4 regions of the Paenibacillus segetis genome follow, and region 4 is predicted to be linked to each of the others. Evidence: predicted binding sites of a transcription regulator. Region 4 holds the regulator's gene; each other region holds the start of a gene.
The links. The regulator Rex, encoded in region 4, represses fermentation and respiration genes when NADH is low (regulators of the CRP and FNR family bind a similar motif). The targets are predictions, from matches to a motif close to TTGTGAAATATTTCACAA.

Region 1 (7,981 bases), 180 kb from region 4:
CGTGGAAGGTCCGGTTAATTACATCAAGTTGTTGCTCACGAGTCAATTTAATGAAGTTAACGGCATAACCAGATACACGAATGGTAAGTTGCGGATAGTTCTCTGGGTGCTCCATTGCATCCATCAATTGCTCACGGTCAAATACGTTAACATTCAAGTGATGTGCATTACTACCGAAATAGCCATCCATCATGGATACCAGATTGGATTTACGTACTTCTTCTTCTTTACCCAGTGCTTTTGGCACGATGGAGAATGTATTAGAAATACCATCCAAGCTGTGCTCATATGGAAGTTTAGCAACGGAACTCAAGGAAGCGAGTGCGCCTTTCTTATCGCGACCATGCATTGGGTTAGCACCTGGAGCAAACGGTTCGCCTGCTTTACGTCCATCTGGTGTAGTTCCTGTTTTCTTACCATAAACAACGTTAGACGTAATTGTCAACACAGATTGTGTTGGCATAGCATTACGATACGCTTTGTGTTTACGGATCATACCCATAAATGTTTCTACCAATTCAACAGCGATTTGGTCAACTTTATCGTCGTTGTTACCGTAGCATGGGTATTCTCCTTCAATTTCGAAGTCAACAGCAATACCATTTTCATTACGGATTGGTTTTACTTTTGCATATTTAATTGCACTCAAGGAGTCGGTTGCTACAGACAAACCGGCGATACCACAAGCCATGGTGCGAAGAATATCGCGGTCATGCAGAGCCATTTCGATCCGTTCGTAAGAATATTTATCGTGCATGTAATGGATGACATTAAGAGTGTTCATATATAGTTTAGCTAGCCATTCCATCATCGGTTTGAAACGTTTCATAACTTCATCATATGTTAAATATTCAGAAGTGATAGCTGGGAATTCAGGTCCCACTTGCACACCAGACTTCTCATCTTTACCACCGTTAATAGCATACAGCAAAGCTTTAGCCAAGTTCGCACGAGCTCCGAAGAATTGCATTTGTTTACCGATTTCCATTGCGGATACGCAGCAAGCAATACCATAGTCGTCGCCATAGATCGGACGCATCAAATCATCGTTCTCATATTGAATGGAGCTTGTTTCAATGGATACTTTTGCACAATATTTCTTGAAGCCCTCAGGTAATTTCTCAGACCAGAGCACTGTCAAGTTTGGTTCCGGTGCAGGTCCCAAGTTATATAGAGTGTGCAAGAAACGGAAGCTGTTCTTTGTTACGCGAGTTGCACCAGTTACAGACATACCACCGATGGATTCAGTTACCCAAGTAGGGTCACCACTGAACAAATCATTGTAGTCTGGAGTACGCAAGAATTTAACAATCCGCAATTTCATAACGAAATGGTCAACTAATTCTTGAGCTCCTTCTTCTGTCAATGTTCCTTCTGCAAGATCACGTTCAATGTATGCGTCAAGGAACGAAGATACACGACCAAGGGACATTGCCGCACCATTTTGTTCCTTAATAGCTGCTAGGTAACCGAAATATACCCATTGAAATGCTTCTTTAGCAGTATTTGCTGGTTTGGAGATATCAAAGCCATGAGCTACTGCCAATTGTTTCAATTCGCCAAGTGCACGAATTTGTTCAGATAGCTCTTCGCGAAGACGAATAACATCTTCATCGATTACATCAACTTCAAGGCTCTTTAACTCTTGTTGTTTTTGTTTGATTAGGAAGTCTACACCGTATAGAGCAAGACGACGATAGTCACCGATAATACGTCCACGTCCGTATGCATCTGGAAGACCTGTGATAATACCAGCCTTACGGGCAGCTCTCATTTCTGAAGTATATGCATCAAATACGCCTTGGTTATGCGTTTTGCGGATATTCGTAAACATGTCTACAATATTGCTAGGAAGCTCGAATCCGTAAGCTTTACAAGCATCGATCATCATTTTGATGCCGCCAAATGGTTGAATGGAACGTTTGAAAGGAGCATCAGTTTGTACACCGACGATTTGTTCCTTGTCTTTATCCAAATAACCTGGAGCATGTGATACGATCGTCGAAGGTGTGTTAACGTCTACGTCAAGCACGCCGCCAGCTTCGCGTTCTTTCTTAGTCAGATCCGATACAATTTCCCATAATGCTTTTGTGTTTTCAGTTGCACCTTGCAAGAATGATTCATTTCCGGTGTAGGAAGTAATGTTACTGTCGATAAAATCGCGAACATTAACTTCTTTCATCCATTTACCTTTTTTAAAACCTCTCCAACTCGACTGTACTTCTTTAACTTCTTGGATTTCTCTTTCAATCACCGACATCTTTATTCCCTCCATTTATATTGTTTGGAGTACGCGGTTTGAAGGATATGTTCCGCGTCTCATGATCCCTAAAATTTGTGATGTTTTTCACAACTTTGTCACTGATAATTCCAACCTATAATAATAGCTATCAATGAACAAGGAATCATTTATGCTATTATCATATAACAATTACTATATAAGCAGTGTGACAAATATCACTTTTGGAGTGATATTTGTCACCTTTTTCAAACTAATTGTTCACTTATTCTTCAAATCTTCCGTAGAACGCGTCACGGTAAACTTCAGCTAGTTCGGTAACCAATGGAAGCTTAGGATTAGCTGTAGTACATTGGTCTTCAAAAGCACGGTCTGCCAAGTAATCTACGCGTGATTCGAAATCTTTCGGATCGAAACCAAGTTCTTGGAAAGTTTCAGGAATTCCAAGTTTCTTGTTCAAATCGCGGATAGCTTTGATCAAGCTCTTAACGCCTTCTTCTGTTGTACGAGCTGGCAATCCCAAGATACGAGCAATTTCTGCATAACGCTCGTCAGCAACGAAGTGAGTGTATTTAGGGAATGCAGCAAATTTAGTTGGTTTCTTAGCATTGTAACGAATAACGTGTGGCATTAGAATTGCATTCGTACGTCCGTGCGCAGTGTGGTATTGACCGCCCCATTTATGCGCCAAGCTGTGATTGATTCCTAGGAATGCGTTGGCAAAAGCCATACCAGCCAATGTAGATGCGTTATGCATTTTTTCGCGAGCAAGTTTGTCGCCTGTCAATGCCGATTTTTCTAACCATTGGAATACCAGTTGAATCGCTTTGATCGCAAGTCCATCTGTATAGTCACTAGCCATAACGGATACATAAGCTTCAATCGCATGTGTCAATACGTCCATACCAGTGTCAGCAACAGCGAACTTAGGCAAGCTGTATACGAATTCTGGATCGATGATTGCAACGTCTGGAGTTAATTCGTAATCCGCAAGTGGATACTTCGTGTTACCATTTTCTTTGTCTGTGATAACTGCGAATGATGTAACTTCCGAACCTGTACCCGAAGTTGTTGGAATCGCTACGAATTTTGCTTTTTGTCCAAGACGTGGGTATTTATAGATCCGTTTACGGATATCCATGAATTTTTGTTTCAAGTTGTTAAAGTCTGTGTCTGGATATTCGTAGAACAACCACATACCCTTAGCAGCATCCATTGGAGATCCGCCACCTAGTGCAATGATGCAGTCAGGTTGGAATTTTTCCATCATTTCAGTACCACGTTGTACTGTTGTAGTCGATGGATCTGGCTCAACATCCGAGAATACTTCGATAGCTACTGGTGTTTGACGTTGACGAAGATAATGTTCAACTTTTTCTACATATCCTAGTTTAACCATCATAGGGTCAGTTACAATCAGTACGCGAGTAATATCAGGCATTTTCGCAAGATATTGAGTGGACCCTTTTTCAAAGTAAATTTTGTTAGGAACTTTGAACCATTGCATATTCACAGTACGACGATTCACCCTTTTCACGTTGATTAGATTGATAGCCGTTACGTTCGACGAAGTCGAGTTACGTCCATAAGATCCGCAGCCAAGTGTCAGCGATGGCAAGTTTGTATTATAGATGTCACCGATACCACCTTGCGAAGAAGGTTGGTTGACCAAGATCCGGCATGTCGGCATACGATCGGAATATTTTTGAATAATTTCTTCATTATTAGAATGAATTACCGAAGAGTGACCCATACCACCGAAATTAACAACTTCAAGTGCACGTTCGATACCTTGTTCAGCGTTCTTCACTTTGTAGCAAGCTAGAATAGGGCTTAGCTTCTCTGCAGAAAGTGGATATTTAGGTCCAACACCTTCAATCTCAGCTACTAGAATTTTAGTTCCAGCTGGTACGCTGATTCCGCAAATTTCAGCAATCTTCGTTGCAGGCATACCTACGATTGTTGGATTCACTGCGCATTTGTCTGCAATAATAGCACCTGCAGTCAATTTTGCTACTTCTTCTTTATTTACAAAATAGCATCCGTTTGCGATCATTTTCTTCTTCACTTGATCGAAAATCGGTTCTTCGATGATAACTGCTTGCTCAGAAGCACAAATCATACCATTATCAAATGTTTTGGATAGAATCAGGTCGTTAACAGCTTGATCCAGATCAGCAGTTTTCTCAATGAAGCATGGTACGTTACCTGGGCCTACACCTAGTGCTGGTTTACCACAGCTATAAGCCGCTTTAACCATTGCAGATCCGCCAGTTGCAAGAATGCAAGCTACGTCTTTATGATTCATAAGTGCGTTGGTACGATCCATCGAAGGATTCTCGATCCACTGAATGCAATTTTCAGGAGCCCCATGTTTCACTGCTGCTTCTAACAAAATCTTAGCTGCTTCAGTACTACATGCTTGAGCAGATGGATGGAAACCGAAGATGATTGGATTACGAGTCTTGATTGCAATCAAGGCTTTAAAAATTGTAGTTGATGTTGGGTTAGTTGTTGGTGTAATACCCATGATGATACCCACTGGTTCAGCAATTTTTTGGAAGCTGTCATATGGATTATCTTCAATAACGCCTACCGTTTTGTTGTTCTTAATGCTGTGGTAGATATACTCTGTTGCGAACATATTCTTAATGATCTTATCTTCATATACACCACGACCAGTTTCTTCAACAGCCAATTTTGCCAGGTGCATGTGTTTGTCGAGTCCTGCCAGTGCCATAGCCTGTACGATATCGTCAATTTGTTCCTGGTTCATTTCAAGGAAAGCTTCCGTTGCTTTATTTGCCTTGTTAATCAGACTTTGAATGTAATCCTGTGCAGTAGGTTCTGCCTTTGTCGTCACTTCGTTTTTAATCGCCATCTCTCTCATCCTCCTAAGTATTGGTAGCGGATCGACCTTGGAAAGTTTCGTGAAAATTTTCACTTACCAGTTCGCCCTGCGAAGCTTTGTGCTTCTCTTTATGAATAAAGCATATCACATGAATTACGTCTTGTATAGTGAAATATTTCACATACTATAAAGAAAATGAAAATATTTCAATTACGTGAGTGTATTTTCATGTATTATTTACAGAAAAAGTATGTTTAGCAAGATGAAGGCCTTACAAAAAATAGTCACTTTTTTTCCCTTCTATAAAACGTCACAAAATGATGCATCATAAAAAGGCTATCCGATTACCTTGCATGTTTTTCCAATTGAAAAAATAAAGTGAAATTAGTCACAATGTTGAAAATTCGACACTTTTTCACGCTTGAAATGTCCCTCAAAACTAAATAAACAGGTTATAATTAATTTAAAATTTTCAGAAAAATTTGGAGTACAAAGGGGAAATAACTGATGAATGAAATGATGAATGCTGCCCTGCCCCGTGGGAATACGAGTTGCTTCTCAGAGCAAAACTTCAATCGACTTCTCGTGACCATGAAAGATAAGGCGTATCCAGAAGGAACGCATTTGTTCTGGGAAGGCGACTTTTCCGATAAACTGTTCTATATTAAGCGCGGACGCGTTAAATTAACCAAATCAACCGACGAAGGCAAAGAACTTATTCTCTATATGTATGGCCGCGGCGATATGGTCGGTCAAGCAGATCCATTCTTTAGCACGAAGCACAGTTTTACGGCTGAAGTTATTGAAGATAGTGAAATTGGAGTTATTGAGCAAAAAGATCTAGAAATTATGATCTGTCAGCACTGTGACTTTGCCATTGACTTTATGAAATGGATGGGTATCCATCACCGTCTGACTCAAACGAAATTCCGCGATCTCATGATGTACGGCAAACCAGGTGCTCTCTGCTCCACACTCATTCGGTTGAGTAACACATACGGCGAGAGAAATGGTGACACAATCCTAATCAACAAGAAGATCACGCATACGGATTTGTCCAACATGATTGGAGCAACTCGCGAAAGTGTAAACCGGATGCTTAGTGATCTGCGTAAAAAAGATGCTTTGGAATATGAAAATGGGATGATTGTCATTAAGGATCTTGTTATGTTACAGGATATTTGTCACTGTGAACTGTGTCCTAATGAAATTTGCCGAATTTAATGTATGGTGCCTGGAAATTATCTGTTTCATGTCCTGTATATGCAAAAACAAGGTTGGGGGGATGTTACCCTCAACCTTGTTTAATTTATAGTTCTATTTTTTTCTCACAGGGGAGATAAACCAATAAGCCATTCCAACGAATACCGCTCCACCCACCATGTTGCCGAGGGTAACCGGAATCATGTTGTGCATCCAGCCTGCGATCGTAATCGTATCCGGATGATTCGGCAAAATCAAGGACAAGCTAAGCAATGTCATATTAGCTACGCTATGTTCATATCCACTAGCGATGAACGCGTATAGACACCACCAGATCAAGACAAGTTTGGAGATATCATCTTTGGCCCGATTAGCCATCCATAGGGCAAGACAGACAAGCCAGTTACACAAAATGCCTCGGAAAAACAATTCTGAGATCGGAGCTGCCATCTTTTTGGCTGATGCGGCAAAGATAAGATGTTCGGGAGCGGCGGTCTTAAATATACCGCTACCTACTACAAGCAAAGAGAGCAACACTGCACCTGCTAAATTACCCAGGAAAACTATAGTCCAGTTCTTAGCTGTATCCCTCACTGTAGTTCTTTTTGCGAGTGTACTCATTGTAAAAAACATATTATTGCCCGTAAACAGTTCGGATCCCGCAAATACGACAAGTGTGAGCGCAAGCCCAAACGACATCCCCATCAATGTCGTCTGGAACGGTGATTTGACTGCTGCAAGTGGCGCACCAATACTGAATATCAATATAATCCCCAGCCCCACATAAGCCCCAGCTAACATGGCAGCAACGATATATCGCGGTAAGCTCTCATTCATCTTCTCTTTCTTTTTTACTGCCGCTTCAATGATGGTCTCCACATTTTGTGTGAACATTCCGGCCTGCCTCCCCAAACTCTTATATGATTACTTAATTAATCAACGGCTTAGGTTATACCGCCAAAAATTCTGACGTAGCAACCCATACTTGACCATCTTCCAATCTCACAGGATATGTTTGAACCCTTCCGTTATCTGGAGCTTGAACATTCCCGGTCTCCAGATCAATTTTCCAATCGTATAATGGATCGTATAAATAATGACCTGATACGATGCCTTCAGCCAGCGGTCCACCTTTGGGGTGTGGACTCTGATTCCGTATAGCAAACACATTGCCGTCTGAAGTGCGGAATACCGCGATCTGCAGCCCATTTAATTCAATTACACGGCCTACTTGTATCATAAATTGATCCAGTGAACCAACAGGATAGAACGCTTCATTTGATAAGCTCATATTCATGACTCCCTTCTCTCATACCGCTATGATAAGCCTACAACTTAATGACTGACTTCCAATCGGTGGAACATTCTATTGCGACTCTTATCATCACTTAGCATCTTTTTCCAAGGATCTTCAACTTGCTGAAGTGCAAATTCGATCCGATTTACAAGTTGCTTGCGCGAATCCATGTTATCTACAATAACTGCTTTGATCTCTTCGAGCCCGATCCGCTCTACCCACTCGGAAGTTCGCTCTAGATAGTTGCCCGTCTCACGGTAATGTTGAATGATAGCTGAGCAAATATCGATCAATTCTTCGTCCGTCTTCACCTTGCAGAAAGAATCCGCGAGACGAGCTTTGATCCCGCCATTGCCACCAATAAAGATTTCCCATCCACCATCGTTACCGA
Region 2 (7,981 bases), on a different contig from region 4:
CTCCGCCATTTTCAATTCTCTCAAGAGCGAAGAGAACGTCTCCTCACCATTCGTTAGGACTCTTGTTCTTGTCGCCATGGAGAACGGTGTACGAGCCGTTCGCTGTGACATTTGCAGTAGTCTTTGCTGACCTGGAGTGAAATTCGATAAATCCCGTGGAAGCTTGCTTCCCATATGGTCAATCATTTCATAGCTCTTACGATCTTCCTCCGCCTTCTTATCAAATTTCCGGCGTTTGAAATAATTTTGACCCAGTAGAAAATAAAATAGAAGTCCAACCACCGGCAACAAAGCAAGTACTAAAATCCAAGCTACGGTGCTTGATGGATTACGATTCTCCATAAAAATAGCGAACCCGATCGTTACTACCGTCAGAGTCTGAAATATACTAATCAGAGTCCCGCCAAAGTGTCCGAAGACGCCGAATCCAAAATAATAAAAGGCAAATAAAATTGCCGCGATTAATAATAATTGTAATCCACGTCTCATACTTATGCTCCTCTTCACTGAGTTGATTCGTAATTGATTATATCTTACATGAATGGCAGGTTTCTTCCTAGCCAAATTATATTCCACATTACAGATTTGCTAACCATCTTAAATTTGTAATATAATCTTCCTGACTAATCGGTCATATTGAGAACTCCTAAGTCAGAAAGGGCGATGAATATCTATTGTCATCTAAGTCAGGGGATAAGAAAAATCTGATATTAAGAACGGCGATGCAGCTATTTGCTGTAAAGGGAGCATCCGCTACATCCATGCAGGAAATCGCCGAAAGCTGTGGGATGTCCAAGGGAAGTCTCTACCTGCAATTTAAGTCGAAAGAGGAATTGGAGAGCAGTGTATTTGATTACTGTTTCGAGCTTCTTCAAGATCATCTTCTTCAGGTGGAACGACAACTTGAATTGAGTCCGAGAGAAAAATTATGTAATCAATTTGAAGTGTTGCTGAATTTGGTTGTTGAACTTCGTGAATTTTTGATGATGCAGATTAAAGATTGGATTACAAATGGTGACCCTAATCGTAAGCATGATTACATAATGAAGCATAATGCTCAGTTACTGCGCTTCAGTAGGGAAAAGCTTATCAGTGTATACAGCTCAGATATATCACCCTATATAGCGGATATCCTTATGCTTGCGCACGGGATGATTACTTCTTACGCCCATTTGTTATTTAATCCTCAGATTTCTATCGAAACGTCTCGGTTAGCGCACCATCTTGTGGATGTCATCGATGTTGTTGCTGCTAGGTTTCTACAGGATTGCCCGAAGCCGCTCATATCAGAGGAGACTTTATCTGGTTTGGGTCAGGAACAGCCTTGCAATGTGCAACCTAAACGCCATCCACTACAGGTACTCAAAGAACTGAAGACCTTATCTGAAAGTCTGATTGTCGATCCATTGGAGAAGAAGCAGGCTATCGAATCACTAGAAATTCTAGAAGACGAAATTATAGCGCTTCGTCCACGCCAAGTCATCATTAATGGCATGCTGGGCAATTTAAGTGCATTCTCCTCCTTAGAAGATTATCTTCTAGAATTAAGAGTTTTATTACAACCCTATTTAAACACACATTAGTTGTGAAAGTTTATCTAATCATCTATTGAAACACAAAAACTAGAGAGTATAAAGAGAGGAGCAGAAATCAACGTATGAAAAACCTGATTCAATTTTCACTTCGCAACAAATTTGCGATCTGGCTTCTGACTATTATCGTCACCGCTGTAGGACTATACAGTGGCTTGACCATGAAACAGGAGACCATCCCGAATATCAATGTCCCTTTTCTTAGTGTAACAGCTATTTATCCCGGTGCAGCACCAGAAGGTGTCGTTCAAGACATCACCAAACCATTAGAGCAGAAGCTGCGTAATGTTGACGGTGTGAAAACATTGACCTCAACCTCAATGGAGAATGCTGCATCATTTTTTGTGGAATTTGATTATGACACCAATCTAGATAATGCTACTGCAGCCCTACGCGAAGCGTTAAATGATGTGAAGCTTCCCGACGGTGCACAGAAACCACAAATTACTAGATTCAGCATGAATTCGATGCCGATCATTTCCCTTAGCTTATCAGATAACAAATCCAGCGATCTGGAGAATTTGACTAGAACCGTTGAGACAGATATCAAACCGCTTCTAGAAGATCAGGAGGGGGTTGCCTCCGTTCAAGTCTCTGGTCAATTTGCTAAGGAAGTTACCTTAAAGTTCGATCAAGCTAAAATGAAGGAGCTTGGCCTTAGCGAAGATACTGTCAAAGGAATCGTACAGGCATCTGCGCTCCGTGTACCACTCGGTCTGTTTGAGATGGAAGAATCTCAGAAAGCGATTGTCGTTGATGGAAACATAACAACTGTTGAAGACTTGCAGAACCTTGCCATTCCAGTTATTCCTAGTTCAACTCAAGGTGCTACCCCAGGAAACGCTGGTAATACAGGCACTTCTGTATCCACAGGAGCACCTGAAGCGCCCACAGGAATGGCGATGGGAATTCCTACGGTAAAGCTTAGCGACATTGCTAAAATCGAAGTTATCGGTCAAGCTGAATCGATCTCCCGTACGAACGGTAAAGAATCGATTGGTATCCAGATTGTAAAATCTAATGATGCCAATACAGTCGACGTCGTTAACCTTGTTAAGGACAAAGTCGAGGAGCTACGACAACAATATCCAAATATTGATTTGACGGTCCTCATGGACCAAGGTAAGCCGATAACGGATTCCGTCAATACCATGTTGTCCAAAGCCGTATTTGGTGCACTATTCGCTGTACTTATTATCATGATCTTCCTACGTAATTTACGTTCAACTATTATCTCGATCATTTCCATCCCATTATCTTTGCTAATCGCCGTTCTCGCACTTAAACAGATGGATATTACGCTTAATATGATGAGCCTTGGGGCAATGACCGTAGCCATAGGTCGGGTTGTCGACGATTCCATTGTCGTCATCGAGAACATCTACCGCCGAATGTCTCTTACTGGTGAGAAGCTAAAGGGAAGTCAGCTAATAGTAGAAGCTACTCGTGAAATGTTCCTTCCGATTATGGCTTCAACGATCGTCACAATTGCCGTGTTTGTACCCCTTGCTTTCGTTAGTGGTATGGTCGGCGAATTATTCAAACCTTTCGCATTGACGATGGTATTCGCACTACTTGCTTCCCTACTGGTGGCTATTACTTTAGTCCCTGCATTAGCACATACATTATTCCGCAACGGACTGAATAAGAAACATGATCACGATAAGAAACCAAAGGGTCTTGCTCGCGTATATCAACGAGCACTTAACTGGTCTCTCTCTCATAAACTGATTACTTTTGGCTCCGCTGTCGTTCTGTTAGTCGGAAGCTTGTTCCTATATCCTCTCGTTGGTGTTAGCTTCCTGCCTGATCAAAGTGACAAGTACGTTATGCTTACGTATTCTCCTGCACCCGGGGATCGCTTAGAAGACGTAGAACAAAATATGCTTAAGGCAGAAAAATATATTTTGGATCAACCTGATGTCGAGAAAATGCAATATTCCGTTGGAGGAAGCAGCCCGATGGGGATAGGTTCTTCTAACTCAGCACTCTTCTATATTTCTTATAACGAAGACACAAAGAAATTTAACACAGTCAAAGAAGAACTCGTTAACGGTTTGAAAGCGCAAGTAGACAAGGGAACTTGGGGCGACATGTCCGAATTGATGTCAGGAGGATTAGGTGGCAGTTCGCTCAGCGTAAACGTGTTCGGCGACAGCCTGGAGGATATCAAACCTGTATCCGAGCAAATCCTCAAATGGATTGAAGCTGATACTGACAAATTCGAGAAAGGCTCCACCAGTCTCGCTGAAGCCTATGGTCAATATACACTAGTTGCAGATCAACAGAAATTAAGCTCACTTGGTTTGACTGCTGGACAGCTCGCTATGAAGCTAAGTCCATTACATGAACGTCCCGTTCTAACAGAAGTATCCGTCGACGGGAAAGATCACAAGGTATATATTGAAACGGACTCCAACACTTATTCAAGTATTTCAGAGATCGAGAATGAAACCATAACGTCTCCTCTAGGCATACAAGTACCAATTAAAGAAGTTGCGAAGGTTGAGAAAGGTAGCTCTCCAGATTCAATCATGCGCATTAACGGTAAAATGGTCGTAGAAGTAAGTGCAAAAATCACATCCAACGATGTGAATAGCGCTTCTAGCAGTCTGCAAGACAAGATCGACAAAATGGATAAACCTGATGGAGTAACGGTTAAATTCGGTGGTGTCACCGAGCAAATTAACGATACTTTCGGGCAGTTAGGTCTTGCCATGGCAGCAGCCATAGCGGTTGTCTACTTTGTTCTTGTTGTCACTTTTGGTGGAGGCTTGGCACCATTCGCCATCCTATTCTCATTACCGTTCATTGTTATCGGTACAATGATAGCATTACTAATTGCTGGCGAAACATTAAATGTATCTGCACTCATGGGTGTTCTCATGCTCATAGGGATTGTCGTCACCAATGCCATCGTGCTGATCGACCGCGTTATTCACAAGGAGCGCGAAGGATTATCTACGCGCGAAGCCTTGCTGGAGGCAGGCGCAACACGTCTTCGCCCAATTCTCATGACGGCGCTCGCCACTATTGGCGCACTATTACCGCTTGTCATGGGACTAGAGAACAGCGCCGGAATCATTTCACGTGGACTGGGTATTACCGTTATCGGTGGGCTCATAAGTTCAACCCTGTTAACACTCGTCATTGTTCCGGTAGTTTACGAATTCTTGATGAAATTAAGCCGCCGCGGAAAAACTTCGCAAAAGGCAAATTAATAAGAAAACCTAAAAAAGGGACTATCCATGGGATAGTCCCTTTTGCATCGCTAACTCAAACAGTTATCACTTCACTACAAAACCATCTAGCTCTTGCTCTAGTCTTGTTCAAATCACTACAGCAAAACTCTCCCGCCAAGCTTGAAGTTGCTTCAAATCCTGAGCCAAAAACTCCTTAATCAACAGTGCCAACCCTGTATACAATGGACTAGTTGTATTAGCCGCTAAATCGTCAGAAAATTGAGGTGTCCATTTCAGTAGATGAGATTCAAGGAACACGATCTGAGTATCCACCAGCTCAAGACAGCTTTGAGGTAAATTCCCCTTATTTAGCATTCCTTCTGCCAACACCGCCATAAACTCCAACTCTAGCGCAATATGGTCATCGCGTTCACCGTTCAGTTTATTAAAAACTACACCGCTCTGCGCATAAATCGTTCCGATCTCCGAGATACAAGCAAATGCGTCTGCACCTTCTGTTCTTGCTCGGTAGACCGCTTCACACGAGGCTAGCTTCGCATTATGTCCCATAAAAAGACGTTCAAATTCTTCCGCTTCTGCATAACACACCTTACGGAAATCCTCTTCAGCAATACTCGCTAAATAGGACTTCAATAATCTACCGCCTTCGCTTATTGGAATAGCATCTCTCAGCTCAACCACGCCGCGCCATTGTGCAATCAAAGACATACGTGGCGGACGGCCTAAAAAGTCCATCAGCAATTGGTATACCCATCCTCTTAAATCCAACCAACGAACTTGCTCAGTAGCTGTCTCAACAGGATTATTGATCAACATGGTCATCTTCGTCATCTCCCTGATTATTTATATCTAGTATGGTGAAGCAGTAGAACTTAGAATTGCTGCTGTATTACAAAAAAAAGATGATCCCCCTCATGTCGGAAATCATCTAATCCATATACCCGACACATGATTAAGGGGAACCATATATCGCTAATTACATTGTATCTCAAAATGAAAGCGCTTTATGTGATATATTTGACAAATTAACTAACTATTTGTACCCAAGCACCCACATTGTAATATAAGATTTTAACCAATTAAGAGCATGGTTTGATTAGATTCGGGGCTATAAGCCAAGCTTTTTGCAGAATTGTTGCTAAATTTGAAAAAAGATCGTTTGTATCCCCTTTCATCTCTGTGTTACATTTGGAACAGAATTACTTCATGATGACATGGACACGGTCGGAAAGGAATGGAGCGTTTGCAGAATAATACGAAGAAGTCTTCCTCTTCTTTACTGCCTTTAGGGCTACTAAACTTTTTCATTTACGGCACGATGGTCATATTCGCAGCATTCTTCCAATTATATTTACAGGATATCGGTTTGGACAAGCTAGAGATTGGTAGCCTAATGGCGATTGGACCCATCGTCTCTTTACTAGCCCATCCGTTCTGGAGATATTGGAGTGACCGAGAAGGAAATTTAAGAAATACTTTATTAATTATCATGATCGGTCTATTAATTACGATTCAGTTTGTTTTCAAGGTAAATACATTCCATATGCTGTACTTCAGCATGATTTTACTTTATTTTTTCCAAAGCCCCTTGCTCTCGCAAACCAACAGTCTCATTCTTGGGTATGTTGAAGGAGCTGAACAGAAATTTAAAATGTACCGTTTATGGGGTTCCTTAGGTTGGACCTTTGTAGCTTTGGCCGCTGGACCTATCATTGACTCCGTAGGACACTATGGAATCTCTCTCCTTTTTAGTGTCATGCTGATCATTGCAATTGGTTCTACGCTGCTCCTACCGAGCATCAAACATACAACGAGTACCCCTTGGTTAAAAACCACGGATATTCGGCGGACCCTACATAACCGGTACTTCATAGCTTTCATCATTTTTGGAATGTTCGTTTCCATCCCCAATGCAATCAATTCCACTTTTATGCCGCTATTTATTAGCGATCTGGGTGGTTCCCGATTACATGTTGGTGGTGCTATCTTCTTGTCCACTCTATTCGAAGCCGGTGCGTTTACGCTATTACATCGTTTCCTTAAGCAGAAGATCACCTACCTCATGGGCTGTATTACCCTGGTAAGTCTACTGTTCGCTTTCCGATGGTCTCTGATGTCTGTGGCTACCACACCAATGCAGATTATCTTAATTCAAGTATTGCATTCCGTTACATTTGGTGGTTTCTTCTATGTGGGGACACGGTTAACCGCATTATTCCTGCCCAGACCGATCCGCTCTTCAGGACAAGCTGTCTTCGCATTTGCCCTCAGTGGATTAGCAGGAGTCTTTGCCGGATTTATTGGGGGTTGGATATTCCAGAACTTCGGCGCTGTTATCATGTACAAAACAGGAATGATATTAACGCTATGTGGTGTAGGAGGATTTGGTGCGATGTGGTACCGAATTTATAAGAATGGTTATTCGCCTAACATTACGCATAAAGAACCATAATCGACGAAACATTAGCCCAGGCTCTTGAAAGGAGACTGGGCTTTTTTGTTGCGATGAATAAATTATTTATTTACCTGCGTTTTCCGATATTGCTTATTCGCTTTTAATGCAAAGATCAAATATAAAACAATAAGAACAGGGAAGAAGGCCCATAAATATCCTCTTATAATGACAAATGGTGTTTCAAAGAGAAATGATCTCCAAAAATGAACTCCAACTTTATCCCATAAACCAGGTGTATAATACAATAATTTCGGATTCAGCAGAGCTTTGCCATCGATCGTATTCGTTGAAACTAGTGCCACAAAAATAGGAATGAAGCAAGTGGCTAACGCGAGCCACATTTGCGATAATCTTTGATATCGACCGGCCTTGGAGTCAGCATCCGAGAAAATATCTTCACTTCCGTTCTCATTTATTTTTCTGAAATATTGAGCTCCCGAATTTTTTGTTCCTGCAATATGCTCCCAACCACTATCTTCAAAAAGAGTACAGTAATCCACAAAGTCTTCCTGTTTTTTAAATGTACGGTAATCGATTTTAATCGTCGTATTGTCAGGATTTGCGGATTGAAATCGATACAAGCTGGAACTCGATTTCTTTACTAGTTGATAACCTTGCTTGGCCATCTCATTAAGCCATTGTTCCTCTTTCTCGAAATTAATGAAACATTTATACTTCTTCACGGTTCTTCCCCTCCAATCCTCATCCCAAAATATCTTTCGTAACCTCAA
Region 3 (7,981 bases), on a different contig from region 4:
TACCGCATCAAGCAAGGAGATTATCCAATCTACTTAGTAAAGGCAAAGTTAAGGTGGAGATGGATGTACCTGAATTGGAACATATTCTGAGGAAAATGGACCAGATCGGGAATCGGTTATCTTTTAGCATCGTACTTTTAGCCTTTAGTATTATTATGGTTGGTTTGATTGTGGGCTCTTCACTAACACGAAGGCCTACTCTATTATGGGACTTCCCTGCCATTGAAATTGGGTTTGTTGTAGCTACGTTTATGGTTATCTGGTTGCTGTATTCGATATACAAGTCGGGAAGGTTTTAACTAGATTACCGGTATCATTCTACAACGCTACAAAGTATTTCAGGGCAATCTCTGTTACAATAGGGGAGGTCCTGTTTGTTCGACCATTCTTTTTTAAGAGGTAGTTCAAAAAGTCATCTTTTGATCACGAAGTAAATCATGGAGTGTTATCGACATCGAATCTTGAATTCAGCCGGGCCTAGCATACGATTTCGTCGTATGTTTCCTGCGGAAACATTTGAGGTGCTCACGTAGGTTTTGCCTACGCTCTGCTCCTCAGTCCCTATCTTCATTCAACCTTCTCGAGCGTTTTGAAAAAACGCAACTTCGAAAGCATAGACTCTGGTGCTGACAATCTAACTTTTTGAACACGTTCTTTAACGGACAAAGGCGCACGAAGATGCGAGTAGTCGTATCTATCAAAATATGAGGTGAGTACTTTTGACAACATTTAACCAATGGGGCCTTTCCCCCGCCCTACTTGATATATTACAGAAACAAGGCATCGTAAAGCCTACGCCGGTCCAAGAGGCCGCTATTCCAGCTTTGCTGTCGGGTGAGGATGTTATCGCCCAAGCTCAAACGGGAACAGGTAAGACTTTGGCATTCTTGTTGCCTATCATTGAGAAGATCCGTGTGGATCGTAAAGACGCACAAGCTATGATTATTACGCCTACACGCGAGCTGGCAATTCAAATTACGGCTGAGGCACGTAAGCTGACGAATGCCAAAGAGGGTCTGTCTATCCTAGCTGCATACGGAGGACAGGATGTAGAAAGACAACTTCGTAAGCTGAAGAATGGTACGCAATTAGTCATTGGTACACCGGGCCGTTTGCTGGATCATTTACGTCGCGGGTCACTTACACTAGGTTCTATCAAAATGTTGGTATTGGATGAAGCCGATCAAATGCTGCATATGGGCTTTTTGGCAGAAGTAGAAAGTATTATCCGTATGATACCAAGAAATCGTCAAACGATGTTATTCTCTGCAACGATGCCAGATAACGTGAAGAGATTGGCGAAGACCTATATGGATCAGCCGAAGGATATTCGTATCGCCGAGACGTCTCGTGTAACGCTGGATAGTATTAAGCAAATTGTTGTTGAAACGACAGATCGGGGAAAACAACAAGCGCTTATCGAAATGATCCGCAGTAACCGTCCTTATTTGGCCGTTATATTCTGCCGGACTAAGCGACGGGCCAGTGTGCTTAATGAAGCGCTGCAGGAAGCTGGTTTTGCTTCTGACGAGCTGCACGGTGATTTATCACAGTCCAAGCGTGAGCAGGTTATGCGCGCTTTCCGTGAAGCGAAGTTGGAATTGTTAGTCGCGACGGATGTTGCTGCCCGGGGTATCGATGTTGAGGGTGTGACTCATGTATTCAATTACGATATTCCGCAGGATGCGGATAGTTATATTCACAGGATTGGCCGAACAGGTCGCGCTGGGGAGAAGGGTATTGCCGTCACATTTGCTTCTCCGCGGGACATTGAAGCACTACGGAATATTGAGCGCGGAATTTCTCTGCGGTTAGAGCGACAAGGGGGTAGCCTTAACGGCACGAATGTAGAACGTACAGGAAGTGCTTCGGCTGGAACTCGCGAGGGTAATAGATCTGGAGGCCGGACGAAGAGTGAGCCAGCAGGTCGGGAGAGATCCAGACGTGGAGGTAACGACAACTCTCGTGGACGGCGCAATTCCAGCTCATCCACTGCGGGAACACGCGGCGAAGGACGGAGTGGAGGTCGTAGCGGTGGTCGTGGTGGCGAGAGCCGTATAGGTCGTAGTAGCGAAGGCCGTGGCCCTGTTGGTCAAGGTGAAGCAAGACGTGGACAAAGTAGACCAGATGGTGCCAAACGTGGCGGTCAAGGTGGATCAACGGGTTCCGCAGGACGTGGACAAGGTAGTGGACGCAATGGTGGAAATGAGCGCGGAGGCCGTAACGGACGTTAATTGAATATAAGGATATATAGAACAAAACCAGAAGTTACATGTGTGGCTTAGGGTGAGAAACTAGGGGGGAACCGACCTTGAGCAAATGGATTAACTTGTTGTGGAGAAAGAAAGGAAAGATGATTCAAGCACCTGGTGTTAAGGGAGCGGGATTGAAGCCACTAACTACGGTCCTGATTCTTTTAGTAGCGGTTGTTTTGTTAGCTGGATGTGGTAAGAAGAATGAGAATTCGACGCAACCTGTGAACGGCACAAATGTGAGTGAATCCGGTGATACGGGTGAAGGAAATGTCGTTACTCCTGAGAATGGAGAGAATGATGGAACGAACACAACTCCTGGTCAAAATGGTAATTCCTCTTCAGGGGAGCAGACCTCGGCACCTGATGTGAATAAGGAACCCGATCTAACAGAGGCAACTGACCCTGAGAGTATAGCGGTGTTGGTGAACAAGGAGTTTGCCCTACCGGATGACTACGACCCTACAGATTTGGTATATCCAGACGTAAGGTTTACCTTTAAAGAGAAGATCGAGAAACGTATGATGCGTAAAGAAGCTGCAAAGGCTCTGGAGGAAATGTTTGCTGGCGCGGAGGAAGATGGCGTCTATCTAGCTGGTGTTTCAGCTTATCGCTCCCATAGTAGACAGACAACACTGTTTAATCAATATGTGGCGAGGGACGGAGAAGAGAAAGCCAAAACTTACAGCGCTGTACCAGGTCATAGTGAACATGAAACGGGACTCGCCATCGACGTATCAGGTAGTGATGGGAAATGTGCGGCAGAGGATTGTTTTGGCGGTACGAAGGAAGCCAATTGGCTTGCTGATCACGCAACGGAGTATGGATTCATCATCCGTTATCCGGATGGACAAGAGTCTATCACAGGCTACAAGTATGAACCGTGGCATCTACGTTATGTAGGTAAAGAAATCGCGGCGAGTATCGCTGAAAGAGGAATTACTTTAGAAGAATATTATGATGCCGTACCGGTGTCTGGCAATTAATGAAATGATAATCCAGTAAAAGGCTGCTTCCAAATGGAAGTGGCCTTTTTCATATGAACATTTTGCCAACTGTGCTCGTTTTCTTGCAATGTGATAAATATCACATTATAATACATATATAAGGTGATTTTTTTCACATTGCTACACGCTTCAAAGTGAACGATTTCACAATATAATTTTTTGGCATCATGACCCTGTAACTGAGGGATCTTAGAGGAGGATGAAATGATGAAAGTAGCAGTTATTGGATGTACTCACGCAGGCACTGCCGCTATTGTAAACACAGCTAAATTGTACCCCGAGGCAGAAATTACAGTGTATGAACGAAATGATAATATATCTTTTTTGTCTTGTGGAATTGCGTTATATGTTGGTGGTGTAGTTGAAGATGCTAGCGGACTATTCTATTCTTCCCCTCAGCAGCTTGCGGAACTAGGAGTAACAACGAAGATGCAGCATGAGGTAACCTCGGTGAACACTTCTCTAAAAACTCTTACTGCACGTAACCTACAAACAGGTGAGGAATTGGAGGAGACGTTCGACAAGCTAATTGTTACGACAGGATCTTGGCCTATTATACCGAAATTTGAAGGAATTGAATTAGAGAACATTGTACTCTCCAAGAATTTTAATCACTCTAATACGATCATTGAGAAGGCACAAAATGCACGTAATATTGTTGTTGTTGGTGCTGGTTATATCGGCATAGAATTAGTGGAAGCATTCCAAATGAATGGTAAACAAGTCACATTAATTGACGCAGAGGATCGAATTCTTAGTAAATATTTAGATCCTGAATATACGGATAAGATTGAAGCCTCTTTACGTGATCACGGCATTGCGTTAGCACTTGGGGAGAAAGTAACACGATTTGAAGGAGCAGATGGTAAAGTAGGTAAGGTCATTACTGATCAAGGTCAATACGAAGCCGATCTTGTTATCCTTTGTATCGGTTTCCGTCCGAATACTGAGCTGCTAAAGGGACAAGTTGAGATGATGGACAATGGGGCGATTATTGTCAACGAATATATGCAGACTAGTCAGCGTGATGTATATGCTGCTGGGGATAGCTGTGCTATACGCTATAATCCTACGGGGAAGAATGCTTATATCCCACTGGCTACAAATGCGGTTCGTATGGGGACACTGGTAGCTCGAAATTTGGTATCCCCGACGATAAAATATATGGGAACTCAAGGCACATCCGGAATTAAAATTTATGAAGACAACATCGCTGGTACTGGAATGACGGAAACAGCCGCAGCCCTTGCAGGGATACAGGCAGAAGCCGTACTTATAAATGATCATTATCGTCCTGAGTTTATGCCGACACACGAGTCGCTCATGCTAAAGGTAGTGTATGAGAAAGACACGAGAGTAATACTTGGTGCACAAATCATGTCTAAGGTGGATTTGACGCAATCAATCAATACGATCTCAGTTTGTATTCAGAATAAAATGAAGATGGAGGAGCTTGCATTTGTCGATTTCTTCTTCCAACCGCATTATAACAAACCATGGAATTTCTTGAATAGCGCAGGTCTTGGAGCATTGCCAGCGGTGCCATCGCGTGAAGTGTCACATGCTTAACTAATGTTTATGGTGAACTAACGATCATCGGCCAACTGTAAAGAGCAAATAGTACAGCTGGCCGTGTGATGTTAGTTGAGGTTCATCACGATGTAATAAGTTGATTTATGTGTAATTGATGTGAATTAATTCACTTAAATGAAAGCGTTAACGTGATCTTTGTTACTTTTCGGGCGATGTCTACCGCGATACAATCATATTTGAGATTATAATATACTATTAAATAGACATTCGGCAAAAAGGAGATTGGACCATGGCTTATTACAAACCTCAGCAGATTGCTGCGATCACCGTGGAAAATGGGGTAAAGAAGGCGCACAACCCGCTGTTAACGGTTTTAATTTTAGGATTCCTAGGTGGGGCCTTTATTGCTCTTGGGTTTTTGCTAGATATTCGAGTTATCAGTAGTGCTCCTAAAGAATGGGGAAGTATAGCAAGCTTTATCGGTGCGGCTGTGTTCCCGGTGGGCTTGATCATGGTACTGCTAGCTGGTGGCGAACTGTTAACAGGTAATATGATGGCAGTTCCGTTAGCACGTATGAGTAAGAAAATTACAACAGGTGAGATGTTTAAAAATATCGTGCTGATTACCATCAGCAATTTTGTTGGAGCATTGTTTGTAGCGTACTTCTTTGGGCATGTCGTTGGCTTGACTTCAAGTGGAGCTTATTTAGATAAACTAGTTGATATGGCAGGCCATAAGCTGGATGACAGCTTTCTTCAAGCCTTCATTTCAGGTATTGGCTGTAACTGGTTGGTAGCTTTGGCAGTATGGTTATCCTACGGGGCTGACAACATGAGCGGAAAAATTCTTGGAATTTGGTTTCCGACGATGGCATTCGTTGCTATTGGCTTTCAGCACGTCGTGGCTAATATGTTCCTTATTCCAGCGGCGATCTTTGAAGGTTACTTCTCTTGGGGCGATTATTTGAGAAATTTCGTTCCGGTCTGGCTCGGCAATTTAGTGGGCGGAGGGATATTTGTAGCAGGAGCTTACTGGACAGCCTACTTGAAAGATGCTGCATCTGATAAAACGGCTGATCAACATGGAAATGCAACAACATCCGTAACAAAGTAACAAGACTTTGGTATATATAGTCCTTCCTGCCAAGAGCTAGACTCAGCGCAGGGAGGATTTTTTTCTCTACTTTTGTTGATGTAAAGCGGTGCTAAAAGTACTTGCCTAGACTTCTTTTTTAAGGGATACTATCATAATCTGGGCAGCATGTATATTCAGCAATTACGGTTATATACACGTTATGGGGGCCTTACATAGGCCCCTTTTTTGACATTATAAAGTGCTATCCGTTGCATCTAACGGGGGGAGAGAGATAAATATGAAATGGCTACAATCCTATCCACGTGAAGTCAAAGTATTTCTGGTTGCGAGTCTAGTGAATTCAGCCGGGGGCTCTTTGATGTGGCCTTTAATCACGATGTTTGTATTCAAAGAGTTGGGCCGAACAGTGACGGATGCCGGACTTGTAATCCTGGTAATGTCGCTGGGTGGTATTTTCGGGCAATTGCTTGGAGGGGCACTCTATCATCGCGTAGGAGTGAAGAGGCTGATTGTTGGTGCGTTAGGTATGAGCGCTGTATCTCTACTCACTCTACCTTACGTCAGCGGACATTGGTATGTATTTATGTTTTTTATGGGATTGGTTGGTTTTTTCAACTCATTGTCGATGCCTGCAATTCAGGCTTTTATTGGATTCCGTTTCGTAGAACGTCGGGAAGAATTATTTAATGTGGTATACGTGGCTAACAATATTGGTGTGGCAATCGGGACTGCGGTCAGCGGGTTTCTGGCCAGTATTTCGTATAACCTCAGCTTTATTATAAATGGCTCGATCTCAGCAGTGTTTGCGCTGTTCTTCTTGGTTTATTTGAATAAGATTCAGCAGAATCAGGGTGAGCTGAATTTGGAAAAACGTAAAAATTCATCAGAGGATATAAAGGCGTGGAAACTACTTGGTCAATATAAAATATATTTGTTTATGGGTCTAGGATCTTTCTGCATCTGGCTAGGTAATAGTGTATGGAATAATGGAGTATCTCCCTTTACGATTCTGAAGGGTATGCCGGAGTGGAATTATAGTATATTGTGGACGTTAAATGGGGTGCTCATTTTCGTTGGGCAACCGTTCATTCTATGGTTGAAACGTACCTTTACAGGCTCCGCAGAATCGCAAATGACGGCTAGTGCCATATTTTATCTTTTAGGTTATATTACGATTCTTTGTTTTCATACATATCCAAGTTTTATATTCGCGATGGTTCTCATTACATTTGGAGAAATGCTCATCTCCCCGGCGATACCTTCCTTCATAGCGGAGCGGACCGGGAAATCAGCCCCCTTCTATCTGGGAGTGGTTGGTGGCATAGGATCGGCAGGTAGAGTGGTTGGTCCCTATACAATGGGAATGTTATTTGACTGGAATGGACTGGTTCCTGTAGCAGGTTTAGCTGTCTTTATCGCGGTACTTTCAGTGGGATCATTCATTGTCCACTCATTCGTAAATCGGGGCAGTAATCATGTTGGAGATATACCGCTTTCCGTACGATCTGATGTATGACAGGGTCAATCAGGTGTATAATGGAGGGCAGTAAAGATGGATCGATAGGAAGGATGGTGGCGAGCATCATGTCAGACCAAGTGTGGATTAGATTATCAGAAATCCGCGATGCGGCTGCGCTCATGGAGCTTGACGCACTCTGTTGGGACAAGCATTCTACTCCTGCGCAGATTGTCTGGAATTCTAGGGAGCATTATTTGCAGAAATGCCCACCAGGGAGCCAACTTGTAGCTGGGATTGGCGACGATATATGCGGATATTTGGGGTTTGACCCTCCGACACCGTTACCAAGTAACAGTCATGTATATGACCTCAATATTGCCATTCATCCCTCTTATCAGAGGCAAGGCATAGGTCGCAAATTGATGGAAGCCGTCAAAATAATGGCTGCTGAACAGGGGATATGTAAACTATCCCTTCGTGTATTAGCTACAAATCCTGGAGCAGTTGTTTTTTATAAAAGCTGTGGATTTCAGGAGCAAGGTCGACTTGTAAGGGAGTTTTATTTGGATGGTCAGTATATCGACGATATCCTCATGTGGTGTCCGATTACTTGATGTGGTTGTTAAAAAGTCAT
Region 4 (7,981 bases):
TAAATTTTAATTGAAAAAGTTTTAACTAGTTGTGAAATCTATGTCATTACACGCAAAATAAGCCACGCGTTATCGATGTTCTCTAAGAGATTCGAACGCGTGGCTTGTTGATTAATTAAGTTAACCGCATAATTTATCGATTCGGCAGTGTAAACACTTCCGATAGCGGTTCTCCGCTATTAAAATCGTAGAAACGATAATAGTGATGCGCCTTCTCTTTATAGAAAAGTTGCCACACTAATTTAGTGTCGTAAATACCCGGAACTAATCTAACAATATCGATGGTAGGGAAGCGTTCATGAATTATCTTAGTGATCTGAGCCTCTGTAGTTCCCTCAGAGACTGGTGACACGCGTGCTTCTTTCCCTTCTTGCAGCCAGACCATTACATCCTGTCCAGATTCGTCTTTACCCTTGACGACCCAGCACACTTCATCCCAAACCGATTTCCATATTTTATCTACATCTTTTATACCGGTTTCCTGCTCTGCTCGCACAACTGCAGCCTTCTCACCATTCCATAAATCCTGCTGGATAAAAATGTAGAAGCGATGAAGCCCAAAGAGCACGAGCAGCAGGGTCAGGACAGAGAGCAGTATCCATTTGGTTCTCTTCTTCACCCTTCTCTTCCTCTCCCCGTTTCAGACTTATGAAGCCTCAGTATCCACTTAACGAGACAAAAGCCCTTCAAAAGCTGCCTGTGCTTCATAACGTACTTTCTCTTCGTCAATGGTCAGTGCTGCCCCATGTTTAATGACTTGCTGTCCATTTACCCACACGTGCTCAACATCTTTTGCCCCTGCTGAATACACTGCATGCGAAATGAAATCGGTTCTTGGTAGAAAATGAGCCTGCTCCGTATTAAGAGCTATAAAATCAGCTTTCATTCCCTGTACCAATTTTCCCGTATCGTTAAGAAAAACTGATTTAGCGCCATATTCTGTACCTAGCTTTAATGCTTCCAAAGCAGGAATCGCGGTCGGATCACCAGATACCCCTTTATGAATCAACGCGGCTAAACGGATCTCCTCAAACATGTCGAGGTTATTATTGCTGGCTGCACCATCTGTACCTAGTGAGACAGTAACTCCTGCTTTGAGCAATTCAGGTACCCTAGCGATCCCGCTAGCAAGCTTCAGGTTACTACCAGGATTATGAGATACCCCTACCTGGTGAGCACTTAAAATTTCAATTTCTTCATCCGTCAAATGAACGCCATGCGCAACAAGTGATGGGCGTGAGAACATCCCCATATTAAGCAAATGCTGAACTGGACGTACACCAAAATCTATTACGTTCTGCTCAACTTCAGCCTTAGTCTCCGACATATGAGTATGTATCGGCAAATTTAAGTCATGAGAAGCCTGTACAAACTTTTCGAAGAAATTAGGAGGACAAGTATACGGCGAATGCGGTGAGATCATAGTTGTGATTCGTCCGTCAGCTTTGCCGTGCCAGTCTTTCGCAAAACTCACAGCTTCTGCTAGCTTTTGACGTTGCACATCCTCTGGGCACAGCCCAATTGCTCCGCGCATCAGAACGGCACGAATACCTGACTCTTCCACTACTTTAGCTACTTGGTCCATTTGGTCGTACATATCTAGAAAGGTCGTTGTTCCACCTTTGAGCATTTCTAGCACGGACAAAGAGGTTCCCCAATAGACATCACTACCGGTAAATTTGGCTTCCATTGGCCACATTTTATCTTGAAGCCACACTTGAAGGGCTAAATCATCCCCATACCCACGAAGTAACGACATCGCCGCATGACCGTGCGTGTTAACCAAACCTGGAAGAAATAAAAGCCCCTTCCCATCAAAGATCTCTGCGCCTTCAGTTCCCTCAGGCAATTTTTCACCGATATAGGTAATCAAATCGTCTTCTATCAACATATAACCATGAAGCACAGGGCAAGCATCATTCATGACCGCAAATGTCCCGTCCTTGATCAATAATTTATGACTCATCAGATAAATGTTCCTTTCCTTCTAGATAGTAAGCCAAGCTGAGTAGATCGGTTGTAAAATCTGCACCATGAATTCGAATTTCTGGTGGAACCTTAAGGATAGTCGGAGCGAAATTCAAAATCGCCTCAATTCCAGCTTCAACCAGCACATCCGCTACACGCTGAGCTTCCGTGTCTGGAACCGTTATAATTCCGATGCGAATGTTATTTGCCTTTACCGTCTCCTTTAATTCCTCAATCGGCTGTACGGTAATATTATTAATTTGGGTACCTATTTTCGATGGGAATGCATCAAAAATACTAACAATTTTCATGTTATCTTTCAAATATGCATTGTAATTGGATAACGCTTGCCCTAAGTTACCTGCTCCGACCAAAGCTACGTTTATTGGCTGGTCTAAATTCAAAATTTGACGTATTTTCTCGATTAGATAAGATACATCATAACCAATCCCTTTTCGACCAAAATCTCCAAAATAGGCAAGATCCTTACGAATTTGAGCAGGGTTTAAAGCCAGTTTCTGACCAAGCTCCTGTGAAGAAACCGTCGGTACTTCCCGCTGACTTAATTGATTGAGAAAACGTAAATATACGGGTAGTCTTCGTACTACCGCATCTGAGATTTTTTCTGATTTCATGCCTTTTTCCTCCTAATCCGCTAATGAAGAACCCTCTTGTTCTTCAGCAATCAGCCATTCCGAAATACGAGGAACCATCTGTCCAAGTGGCATATGCTCCATCTTCGGTCCGGGTAATGAATATAAAAAGTATTTTCCGTAGTAGGATTCCAAGATGCGCGTATCATAAACAACCACAATTCCTCGGTCTTGCGAAGAACGGACCAATCGTCCAAAGCCTTGCTTAAAGCGGATTACCGCCTGAGGCACAGACAATTTCATGAACGGGTTCTTCTTCTCCCTCTGAAGCCGTTCACTCTTCGCTTCAATCAATGGATGGTTGGGAGGTTGGAAAGGCAAACGGACGATTGCCAAGCTTGTTAAAGCTTCGCCTGGAATATCCACCCCTTCCCAGAAACTGCTCGTTCCGAGCAGTACGGAGGCACTCTGCCCCTGAAATCTACGGGTCAGTTTACTACGATTGCCACTATCCATACCTTGACCTATAACTGTGATGCCCTCAGAAGATAAAAGCTCTTTAAGGGGATCATAGACCTGCCGTAGCATTCGGTAAGATGTGAATAATACCAGCATACGCCCCCGAGTAACGATTGCTGTGTCGGCAAGAGACTGTACAAGCGTACTGACAAAATGATCGTCACCTACGCTTCCCTTAACACTTGGAAAATCCCTTGGGATGACTAGTAATGCTTGGTCCCGATAATTAAAAGGGGACGGAAGCATCGATGTAAACAGTCGATCCTCGGAGGCAGCCTCCTCAAGTCCAAGTTGTTCAATCATATATTGGAAAGATTTATCGACCGACAAAGTGGCCGAGGTCATCACAACACTCTTCTTTTTATCAAAGAAATATGACTTTAATTGTGCACTCACATCGATCGGAACGGCAAAGATTTGTAAGGACCGACTACGGTAACTACCGTTGCCCTCAATCCAATACACTGTCTCGTCGTCATCCAGTTTGATGAAGAAACGTAGTCCTTCACGTTCATTCGCGGCATCTTTCAATAAACCGCTAATGTCCGTCATTAAACCTTCGGCGCCAAAATCATCAGATTCATCTTTGATTTCACTCAGTATACGTTCCCCTTTGCGAATAACATCGCCCAAAGCAACATAAATCTGGTTCTCCAAATCAGCAGCAACATCCCATTCCTTAGGCTTCTTGTTTGGAAGCAATCGAAGAACGAATTGACCAGGATCTCCTGGAGCCGCATCACTACGGTCAGGCATGAGAGTGAAGAGCATCTCACTCAATTTATCCCAATTCTCCTTCACCTCGATTAGAGAGTGATACATGCTATCGATCAAAGAACACCATCCTGAAGCTTTTTCGTTCTTCGCACTCTGGAGTAGACCTCTAAGATTGGGTAACTGCCCTGTCTTGCTATCTTTATACAGGCGAGTCAAGGTATGCACAACAGTAAAATACTTTAATTGAAGCCCTAAATGTTTACCTGCAACATCTTCCAAGTGATGAGCCTCATCGATAACAAGTCGCTCGTAACTCGGCAGTAATTGATGCCCGGCTTGAATATCGGTGAACAATTTCGAATGGTTCGTAATGACGACATCAGCGATTCCAGCTTCATGTTTAGCCCTGTGGTAATAACATTTACGAAACCATGGGCAAGCACGTCCAAGGCAAGAATCTGATTCACTGGCTACGGTCTCCCAGAAGTCTCCGCCTCGATTGCCCATATTGAGCTCTTCATCGTCCCCGGTTTCGGTTTGCGTCAGCCATACGATCATTTGTGCGGCAATCATGACATCTTCTTTGGGTGTTGCAAAGTCTCTTCTGTTAATTTTATGTTCAAATTTTCTCAAACACAAATAATGCTGTCTACCTTTAAAAACTGCAGCCCGAAACGGAAAAGGAACCACTTCTGTCAATAACGGAATATCACGCTCTCGCAGTTGCTCCTGGAGATTAATCGTATGCGTACTAACCATTACCTTTTCATCTTGCTTCACGCTATGATAAATGGCAGGCAAAAGATATCCAAGTGACTTGCCTGTTCCTGTTCCAGCTTCAACCAAGAGATGCTTGTCTTCCTGAAACGCTTGCATCACTTCATTTTGCATGATGTTCTGCGCTTCACGTTCTTCATATTGCGGTAATTTGGCACGCAGTCGCTCCCGAATCTCATCCATAAATTGCTCAAATGTCATCATAGACAACGGATTACTGTCGATACCATATCTTGGAGGAATCATCTCCATCCAATCATCTACTTGCAGCGCATATTGGCGATAATAAGTGAAGACATTCGGATTAGCATCAAATTGCCGTTCCTTCTCCTGTAACATGGCATCAAAAAACCAGCCTAAATCGCTATCTTCACCTGCAAATAGATCTGACAATCGTTGCAGAGTGAGCAGCGGCAGACCGAAAATTTCCTCCAGACACTTTATAAAAATAAGAGCTGTAGCCAAAGCGTCGCTATCCGCCTGATGTGGACGATCATGCTGTACTTCAAATTCCGAGGAGACTTGACCAAGTTGGTAAGAAGTTAGCGAAGGAAAAATAATTTTCAAAAAGTCCATCGTATCTAGAATTCGACCGGTAAAAGGTAAATATCCTGTCTTATCCAATGCGCTCTGCAAATAATTAAAATCAAAGGCCACGTTATGACCAACGAGCACTACATCATTAAGCAAAGGAACCATTTCCATCATGACCATATCAAGATCTGGCGCATCCTTAACATCATCTTCTGTTATGCCTGTTAATCCCGTGATAAACGGTGGAATGGCTACGTTCGGCTTAACATAGGAAGAATATATCTTGGATACTGAGAGATCTTCATCTATAATGGCAAGCCCCACTTGAATTATCTCATCGGAGGGCTGGTTACCCGTCGTTTCAAAATCGAGTACGGCATATTTCATTAGTTCATAAGTCCCTTTCATTGCAGTCTCTTTTACAGCATAACAGAAGAATGCAATTTTGAAAATTAGTGCACACGTAACCTACATTTCAACAAGTTACAACGGTTACACAATGATTAATTCAATTATATAACAAAGCGATGCGCTCCGCTTGTCGGATGATCGCATCGCTAATGGAATGACTTTTCCTTTATGTTACAACAGCGATGTCAATTGATTCCCAAATTGTAGCTTACCGGAGTGGTGCATACAAACCTCCAAATTAGCCAATGGTTCGGGCAGAGATGGATCGCTGTGATGTGCCATCGTGAAGTACTCTTTCGCTTTAACACGTACTCCTCGATTCGCTTCAATACATCCTAATGCATTATAAATGATTGCTCGCAAACGGTTATTAGCTGCTCCCTTTAGTACACTGTGAAAATGATTAACTGCATCCTCTAGATGTCCCATGTGAAGATGGCACATTCCCATATAAGTATGCGTGAGAAAACTGTCAGGGAATTGTTCAAGCGCTTGATTAAACTGCCCTTGTGCTTGTGGATACATTAACAGCTTGTAATATCCTTGACCTTTGATAAATGCGTCATTCTTCATGACTAAATCTTGGGACTCAAGTTTTTGATTTTCTTCAGGACTGCCCCAATTTTGGCGCATAATGCCCATCTTTTCCTCGAAACAAAGCCATTCTTCAATAATGCCGTCACTCATATGCTTGAGCAGATTCCATTTATGACCCAAATCTTGTTTTTGCACACCTTGGGCCATCGGGTAATGCCGACTAATTTCATCAAGCATCTCGTTCATTTCCGCAAATACATGCTGAAACATCATTTGCACCCCACCCTTAACGAAGATGAACTCAGTAAGAACCTTAAGTTCATTTTCTGTTACCGGAGCACTTTTCATTCCCGAAGGTATTAATTGCATATCCAATTCAAATGATCGTTTAATACCACGAAATATTAGCGAACAGTCGAGTGAAGCTCCTGATCCGTTTTCTCAACAGGATGATTATTCTCTCCTACAAACACCACGGTAGGTTTATGGCTTCTTAATTCCTCTGGAGACATCTGTGCGTAAGAAATAATGATGACATTATCGCCTGGTTGTACCAATCTTGCCGCTGCTCCGTTCAAACAAATGACTCCACTTCCGCGTGGTCCTGGAATTACGTAAGTTTCTAGTCGTGCACCATTATTATTGTTAACGATCTGCACCTTCTCATTCTCCAGCAGATCAGCAGCCTCCATCAAGTTCTCATCGATCGTAATGCTACCAATATAATTTAAGTTGGCTTCAGTTACAGTGGCACGATGGATTTTTGATTTCATCATTGTTCTATACATGGCTTATAACCCTTTCTTTGTTAGAATCACATTATCAATAAGTCGTGTCTTCCCAAATCGAACGGCAAGCGCGATCAAAATATCCTCATGAGCATCTTCCGTAGAAAGTCTATCTTCCAATGGTGTCATACCTGGAAATTGGACAATCTCCACATAATCGATCTGAGATAGGGGTTCTGATTGGATCGCCTGTATCAGATCCTTTCTTAGCTCACCAACGGTAGTTCGCTCATTTTGTTCCACTTTTTTCTTAACCAGCTGAAGACTTCTTGATAATACCAGAGCAGCCTTGCGCTCCTCAGAACTCAAATATACATTTCGTGAACTAAGGGCAAGCCCATCCTGTTCCCTTACGATAGGGCAAGGCACAATATTAACATCCATATTGAGATCCCTTGTCATTTGGGTGATCACTGCTACTTGCTGTGCATCCTTTTGTCCAAAATAAGCATTATCCGGTGAAACAATGTGGAGCAATTTACCCACAACCGTCGTTACTCCGTTGAAATGACCGGGTCTAGATGCGCCACATAATCCTGCAGTCAATTCATTTACGGAAATCGTTGTCTTTGTTGGGTTTGGATACATCTCTTCTACGCTAGGAAGAAAAACCGCATCTACACCTTCACGATCTGCCAATGCCAGATCTTTATCTGAATCACGTGGATAGGTCTCAAAATCTTCACCCGGTCCAAATTGAATGGGATTCACAAAGATACTCAGCACCACGAGGTCGTTGTGCTTACGTGCTTCTGACAATAGACTGGCGTGCCCTTCATGTAAGAATCCCATGGTAGGGACTAAGCCAACCTTCAGATTCTGGCCCCCTTTGGCAGCTCTAAATCGCTCATCCTTCAAATACGTTCTTAAACTCGCGATTTCCGTAAATACCTTCATGATTCTGACTCCGCCTTCCCTTTACCGTAAAGTTGATCGATAACTCCTTCTTCAGCTGCAAATACATGAACTTCTGCTGGGAATGCCCGAGTCTTCACTTCATTCACATATTCTGAAATCCCATTACGGATTTGTTCACCAATATTAGCATACGTCTTAACAAAGCGTTTCTCCCGATAATCAGACGTATACTTAAGCACATCATGAAATACCAATACCTGTCCATCGCACCCTCGTCCT

Region 1: the regulator Rex is predicted to act here: its motif matches at 5,256-5,273, upstream of adhE (bifunctional acetaldehyde-CoA/alcohol dehydrogenase).
Region 2: the regulator Rex is predicted to act here: its motif matches at 5,802-5,819, upstream of IEW05_RS18560 (TorD/DmsD family molecular chaperone).
Region 3: the regulator Rex is predicted to act here: its motif matches at 4,947-4,964, upstream of IEW05_RS18525 (formate/nitrite transporter family protein).

What each region holds. Positions count from the first base shown of each region.
Region 1 is NZ_BMFT01000001.1:2,724,467-2,732,447, forward strand. It holds gene pflB (formate C-acetyltransferase) at 1-2,260, opposite strand, end outside; gene adhE (bifunctional acetaldehyde-CoA/alcohol dehydrogenase) at 2,505-5,120, opposite strand; gene IEW05_RS12790 (Crp/Fnr family transcriptional regulator) at 5,598-6,314, shown strand; gene IEW05_RS12795 (formate/nitrite transporter family protein) at 6,408-7,187, opposite strand; gene nirD (nitrite reductase small subunit NirD) at 7,243-7,584, opposite strand; gene nirB (nitrite reductase large subunit NirB) at 7,629-7,981, opposite strand, start outside.
Region 2 is NZ_BMFT01000002.1:523,674-531,654, reverse strand. It holds gene cls (cardiolipin synthase) at 1-489, opposite strand, end outside; gene IEW05_RS18570 (TetR/AcrR family transcriptional regulator) at 675-1,583, shown strand; gene IEW05_RS18565 (efflux RND transporter permease subunit) at 1,658-4,813, shown strand; gene IEW05_RS18560 (TorD/DmsD family molecular chaperone) at 4,922-5,617, opposite strand; gene IEW05_RS18555 (MFS transporter) at 6,030-7,247, shown strand; gene IEW05_RS18550 (DUF2812 domain-containing protein) at 7,310-7,933, opposite strand; gene IEW05_RS18545 (PadR family transcriptional regulator) at 7,953-7,981, opposite strand, start outside.
Region 3 is NZ_BMFT01000002.1:513,327-521,307, forward strand. It holds gene IEW05_RS18505 (ABC1 kinase family protein) at 1-299, shown strand, start outside; gene IEW05_RS18510 (DEAD/DEAH box helicase) at 720-2,234, shown strand; gene IEW05_RS18515 (M15 family metallopeptidase) at 2,312-3,238, shown strand; gene IEW05_RS18520 (FAD-dependent oxidoreductase) at 3,467-4,828, shown strand; gene IEW05_RS18525 (formate/nitrite transporter family protein) at 5,082-5,906, shown strand; gene IEW05_RS18530 (MFS transporter) at 6,166-7,404, shown strand; gene IEW05_RS18535 (GNAT family N-acetyltransferase) at 7,473-7,961, shown strand.
Region 4 is NZ_BMFT01000001.1:2,542,416-2,550,396, forward strand. It holds gene IEW05_RS11815 (cell wall elongation regulator TseB-like domain-containing protein) at 134-619, opposite strand; gene IEW05_RS11820 (amidohydrolase) at 668-1,966, opposite strand; gene IEW05_RS11825 (redox-sensing transcriptional repressor Rex) at 1,956-2,603, opposite strand; gene dinG (ATP-dependent DNA helicase DinG) at 2,616-5,495, opposite strand; gene IEW05_RS11835 (tetratricopeptide repeat protein) at 5,691-6,404, opposite strand; gene panD (aspartate 1-decarboxylase) at 6,461-6,844, opposite strand; gene panC (pantoate--beta-alanine ligase) at 6,848-7,741, opposite strand; gene panB (3-methyl-2-oxobutanoate hydroxymethyltransferase) at 7,738-7,981, opposite strand, start outside.